2 regions of the Bacillus hominis genome follow, and region 1 is predicted to be linked to the other one. Evidence: predicted binding sites of a transcription regulator. Region 1 holds the regulator's gene; the other holds the start of a gene.

Region 1 (3,218 bases):
ATCCCATAGTTCATTTAAAACTCGCTTCGAAGATGTTAAGTTGGCTTGTTCTTGATCATAATAACCAACGGATACATTTGATCCGAAAGCAACGTCTCCATGTAATAGCTGTAACTTATTCACAATGGATTTTAATAATGTAGATTTCCCAATTCCGTTCGGTCCAACTAAGGCAACACTGTCACCGCGAGTTAAGCGCATATTTACATGTTCAATAATCGGTTCCTGGTAATAGCCAATAGTTGCATCTTTCACTTGTAAAACATCATTTCCACTTTGTTTTTCAATATCGAAGTGGAAGGAAGCTGATTTGGAATCACCTAATGGTCTAGTTAATAATTCCATTCTGTCTAATTGTTTCCGGCGACTTTGAGCACGTTTTGTCGTAGATGCGCGAGCTATATTTTTTTGTACAAAGTCTTCTAGTTTAGCAATTTCATCTTGTTGTTTTTCATAACGCTTCATCTCTTGCTCGTATAGAGCTGAGTTTAAGTCTAAATATTTACTGTAGTTACCAACAAATCGTCTGCTTTCTTTATTCGAAATTTCATATACTTGTGTAACAAGCTTATCTAAGAAATAACGGTCATGAGAAACGATTAAAATTGCGCCAGGATAACCTTGTAAGTATTGCTCAAGCCACGTTAATGTTTCGATGTCTAAATGGTTTGTAGGCTCGTCTAAAATAAGTAAGTCTGGTCTAGTTAATAATAATTTCCCAAGAGCTAATCGAGTCTTTTGTCCACCACTTAATGTAGAAATTGTCGTCTGATGCGTTTCAACTGGGAAGCCAAGACCGCTTAAAATCGAGCGTATATCCGCTTCATACTGATAGCCGCCTTGATCTTTATAATCTAATTGTAATTGGTCATAATCAGCTAATAATTTCTCGTATATAGCCGCATTTGAAAAGTTTTCTTCTTTTCCCATCTCTTGCTCTAGCCTTCGAAGTTTTGTCTCCATCTGCTGTAAGTGTGTAAAGACGGTTAACATTTCATCCCAAATTGTTAAAGACGTTTCTAATCCGGTATTTTGAGCTAAATACCCCATTGAGACATCTTTCGGTTTTATAATTTCACCACCATCATGAGATAACTCGCCAGCTATTATTTTTAATAATGTAGATTTTCCGGCTCCATTTCGTCCGACTAATGCGATACGATCTTTCGTTTGTACTTCCAATTTTATGTTTGCAAGAATCGTTTCTGCACCGTATAATTTCGAAAGCCCATTCACTTGTAATAATATCAATGTTTTCACCTCAAATAATTTCTTAACTTTGCCATGTTTATATTTCTCAATCATACTAAAAATAGTGTATAGTTTAAAATAAAGAGAGAATACTTCTTCTCTTTATTATACAAAGAAATTCATGAGTACTAAACTTCTGTATTTGATTCAAGTATGTGAATAAAGATAGGAAGAGAGGAGAGGTTATATGGATCAGCAAAAAATTCCACAGGCCACTGCCAAACGATTGCCTCTATACTATCGATTTATCCAAAATTTATCTCTTTCTGGTAAGCAACGTGTTTCATCAGCCGAATTGAGTGAAGCGGTAAAGGTTGATTCCGCAACTATTCGAAGAGATTTTTCATACTTTGGAGCGTTAGGAAAAAAAGGATATGGATATAACGTAAATTATTTATTATCATTTTTCCGTGAAACACTCGACCAAGATGATATAACACGTGTAGCACTTATTGGAGTAGGTAATTTAGGGACCGCTTTCTTACATTATAATTTCACGAAAAACAATAATACAAAAATTGAAATGGCGTTTGATGTTAGTGAAGAGAAAGTTGGAACAGAAATCGGGGGAATTCCTGTATATCATTTGGATGAATTAGAAGAACGTTTATCAACTGATATACAAGTGGCAATATTAACGGTACCCGCTACAGTAGCGCAATCTGTGGCAGATAGATTGGCAGAAACGGACGTACATGGTATTTTAAATTTCACACCAGCACGCTTAAATGTGTCAGAGAATATAAGAATTCATCATATTGATTTAGCTGTAGAGTTACAAACGCTTGTTTACTTTTTGAAGAATTATCCACAATAAAACGCAGAGGAGATGACCTCTGCGTTTTATTATTGTTTTTTCTTTGTGAATTTGACTAAGATAAGGCGAAGTGCCAAATTAAAATCAATTGTTGCCATAACTGCAAATAGTATTGTCCACATATTCCAAATTGTATCTGTTACGTTCGTAATGGCGAAGCGTGTAAAGATACATCCAAGAAGAAAGTACAATGCAGCCATGAACAATGGTGAGTTTCTCATACTAAAAATCCTCCGATAAAGCCTTGCATTTTTTCAGCTTCTTTAATCATTTCTTGAATTTGCTCGTTACTTACTACAACTTGAGCGACTGCAACTAATGTATTCATTGCAACATGAGCTGCAATTGGAACGATAATACGTTTCGTTTTTACATATAAAAAGGCGAATACGAGCCCCATAGAAGTGTATACCAATAAGTGAGTAAAATCAAAATGAATCGCCGCGAATACAAGTGAACTAATGATAGCGGCAATAAAGAAGTTGAACTTCTTATAAAGTGTACCGAATAAAATTTTTCTAAATACGATTTCTTCTAAAATAGGTCCTATTATAGATATGACGATAAGGAACCAAGGTGTCGTTCTTGCGATGTCCATAAGCCTTGCTGTATTTTCAGATCCCGGCGTAATCCCTAATAAACGCATTTCGATCATACCGGCAATGCTTTGTGAGAACAGTGCTAAGAAGAAACCAATAAAAATCCATCCAATTGTAGCTGGAACAGTAGAGCGCATTTTATCTAAATGCCTGTCGCGAATGTCTGTTCTGAGTAACCAAAGTACAACGCATAATGCAATGAAAAAGCTAATGATAGCCCAATGACCAGTTATGAGCTGAATCTTTTCCTCTCTAGTAAATCCCCTATTATCGTATAGTCCAGTTTTCAGGAGAAGCGGTAACCCGGCAATGCCTGATAACTGCATTAAAATGTATGTAACGATAATCCACCAATATTGTTTTTTCAAATGGTTTAACCATCCTTTCTAACGCTAGTGTATGAGATAAGGTAGGATAACATGTAAATATGCTACCTACGATATAAACTTTCATTTGAATTATATTTTTTTTGTAAATAAGTATTTGAAAATAAAATAGGAGACAGGAAAAAGTTGTGCGTTTAGCGAAAACAACTTAGGGTGTCTTTCATA
Region 2 (3,218 bases), 1.0 Mb from region 1:
TATTTTTCTTTCCATTTTAATTTTAAGCATCACTGAGCAAGTTCCTTTATTAATGAGTGCTTTTGAAGTATTTTCAGCATTTGGAACTGTCGGCCTTAGCATGAATTTGACACCACACTTAACAATCATCGGCAAAACAATTATTATCTTTATGATGTTTTTTGGAAAGATGGGGCCTTTAACATTAGCCTTTTCATTTGCACGTAAAAAACAAAGAAAAATAAAATATCCAAACGAAGATATTTTAACAGGTTGACAACCGTATAAATTATCCATATAATGAGAATACAATAGCATATCTCCAAAGGGGAGTAGCGTCCAAGAACTATTTCTTGGAAACAAAGTCGTCATTACGTAGAACTTAGTTCTTCCGGCTTTGTTGGCATTTTCATTACATATGTCTAGCAAGACCTTTGCCTATCAATGGCAGAGGTCTTTTTTGTTTTTACCAATTCCTTCCACCGTTGATATGCAGGAGTATGGGGAAACTAAACAGTGGGGAACTTCTTCACTTGTTTAGTCTTTATAGAAATGAGAGGAGAATGTACATGGATGTATCATTATTATTGGAGTATGGTTGGGTATTACTCATCCTAATTGCACTAGAGGGGATTTTAGCGGCTGATAACGCTCTCGTTCTCGCAATTATGGTAAAACATTTACCAGAAGAAAAACGAAAGAAAGCACTATTTTATGGATTAGCAGGAGCGTTCGTTTTCCGCTTCGGATCACTATTTATGATTTCGTTCCTAGTCGATGTATGGCAGGTGCAAGCAATCGGTGCCCTTTATCTTATGTTTATCGCTGGTAATCACTTATTTAAAACGTATGTTAAAAAGAATACACATGAAGAGACAGAAGAAAAAGAAGCAAAGAAAAAACAAGAGAACTTTTGGTGGACTGTATTTAAAGTCGAAGTTGCTGATATCGCCTTCGCTGTTGATTCAATTTTAGCGGCTGTTGCACTAGCAGTAACTTTACCGAAAACAGGATTAGGTACGATTGGTAGCCTTGATACAGGTCAATTTATTGTTATCTTTACAGGTGGACTTATCGGATTAGTTATAATGCGATTTGCCGCAACTGCTTTCGTACAAATATTAAAACGTAAACCAGGACTTGAAACTGCAGCATTCTTAATTGTAGGTTGGGTTGGTGTGAAATTAGCAATTTATACGTTAGCACACCCTGCTTTAGGTGTCCTTCCGCATTCATTCCCAGAATCTACTCCGTGGAAGCTTACATTCTGGATTGTATTAATCGGAATCGCAGTTGGCGGTTGGTTCTTCTCGAAAGAAGTAGAAGTAAAAGTAGAAAAGAATTTAGACGAAAAAGCGCTGTAATTACAGCGCTTTTTCTTTTTCACTCATTTCAATCCCTCTCTATTTTCAGAAAAAATCCCATTATACCACTCGTTGTAAACGCTTCCTTTTCAGATGTATGTCCTTTTTGTGAAATATTGAACAAACTTATTGAAAACGAGAACAAATCCATGTACTTTATTCATATAAGGAGTATTTATAGACGATGTACTAAAGGAGCGTATTACTCATGCTAGAACAAGGATTAGATTATGTTGTCAAACTGGCTAAGAGCAAAAAGCAAATGATAGATACAAACCCAATGCAATATTTCATTCGTGCTGCACTTGCTGGTATTTATATCGGTTTTGTTATTGTACTATGTTTTAAATTAGGTAACTTTTTTCACATTGCAGATTCACCAGCAACATATTTAGCTTCCTCCATGTTTTTCGGAATTGCTCTCGTACTTATTATGTATGGCGGTGCTGAATTATTTACTGGAAATACAATGTATTTCACAGTGGCAACTTTACGAAAAGAAACAACGATTTCTGATACACTTCGTAACTGGGTTGCTTGTTATGCAGGTAACTTAGCTGGCGCTTTATTCTTTGCCTTACTATTTTACGCAACTGGCATTTTCGGAGCAATCGATCACGGTCATTTAATGAATACAGTCGTTGAAGGAAAAATGAACACACCTACAATACAATTATTCTTTAAAGCGATTTTATGTAACTGGCTCGTATGTCTTGCCTGCTTCTTACCTTCTCAAGTAAAAGGTGATACAGCAAAAATATTGATGATAATGATGCTCGTTTTCACATTCTTCTTATCTGGCTATGAGCATAGCATCGCAAACTTATCATTGTTTGCCTTATCTTTAGTTTCACCACATCCTGATACAATTACTTTCGCTGGGGCTATTCATAACTTAATTCCAGTTACAATCGGTAACATTATTGGCGGATCGGTATTTGTCGGTATGGTATATCATTACTTAACAAAGAAAGCACCTGTTGCTAAACAAGAAGAAACTGAATTAGTAGCAGCTCAAACAGAGGAAATTATTCCTTTACAAGCACATATGAAACATTAGAAACTCTAAAGTGTCTGTTATCAAGACCTAATTTTAAAAAATATTATTAAATCAACCCCCTAACATATTATATGTGTCTAATATGTTAGGGGGTTTTAAATTAAATTAATCAAAAAATTGATTTAACTGTTGCATTAAACAAGAAATCTAACATATAGGGGTAGCGACACACATCCATCAACTTAAGGATTTAGACTATTCTTAAACTTAAAAGCACGTTACTATTCTCTTATGTTAATGAGAAAGGGTGACGTGCTTTTTATGAATATGCATCAAAAACAAGAGCTGTCTTTATTTGCCGAAGAGTTATATCGATATATGTCTCCCGCTACACTTAATCAATTAGCTATAGAAGCAGGTGGAATGAAACGAAAACGTAAGTGCCATGGGCACCATTTTTTATCTTTGTGTGTATGGTTAAATCAACAAATCGCTACAACCTCTCTTACTCAACTTTGTAGTCAATTAGAAACTTCAACAGGAATTTTATTAAGTCCTGAGGGACTGAATCGACGATTTAACTCGGCTTCTGTAGCCTTCTTTCGAAATGTATTTACTACACTTCTACAAGCTAAAATTGGAGGATCATCTACAATTTCTCATTCTCTTTCTGCTTACTTTGAGCGGATTCGCATCCTTGATTCTACAACCTTTCAAGTTCCAGATCGATTCGCAGCTACTTATCCTGGTGCCGGAGGCTGTAGTCATACAGCTGGTGTGAAAATTCAATTAGAGTATGACTTGTTGAGTGGAGAGTTTTCTGATGTGAAAATTGAACCAGGAAAACGAAGTGATCAGGCATATGGGGCGACTCG

What was found. The regulator Rex, encoded in region 1, represses fermentation and respiration genes when NADH is low (regulators of the CRP and FNR family bind a similar motif). The targets are predictions, from matches to a motif close to TTGTGAAATATTTCACAA.
Region 2: a site for Rex is predicted at 1,450-1,467, ahead of QUF93_RS08735 (formate/nitrite transporter family protein). Genes of this name have one in related genera too.

Annotation. Positions count from the first base shown of each region.
Region 1 covers NZ_JAUCFS010000005.1:258,365-261,582, forward strand. The annotation lists gene QUF93_RS03890 (ABC-F family ATP-binding cassette domain-containing protein) at 1-1,251, opposite strand, end outside; gene QUF93_RS03895 (redox-sensing transcriptional repressor Rex) at 1,439-2,068, shown strand; gene QUF93_RS03900 (YdiK family protein) at 2,098-2,289, opposite strand; gene QUF93_RS03905 (CPBP family intramembrane glutamic endopeptidase) at 2,286-3,035, opposite strand.
Region 2 covers NZ_JAUCFS010000005.1:1,256,218-1,259,435, reverse strand. The annotation lists gene QUF93_RS08745 (TrkH family potassium uptake protein) at 1-256, shown strand, start outside; yybP-ykoY riboswitch at 295-469, shown strand; gene QUF93_RS08740 (MeeY/MeeF family manganese export membrane protein) at 549-1,343, shown strand; gene QUF93_RS08735 (formate/nitrite transporter family protein) at 1,552-2,403, shown strand; gene QUF93_RS08730 (IS4-like element ISBce2 family transposase) at 2,665-3,218, shown strand, end outside.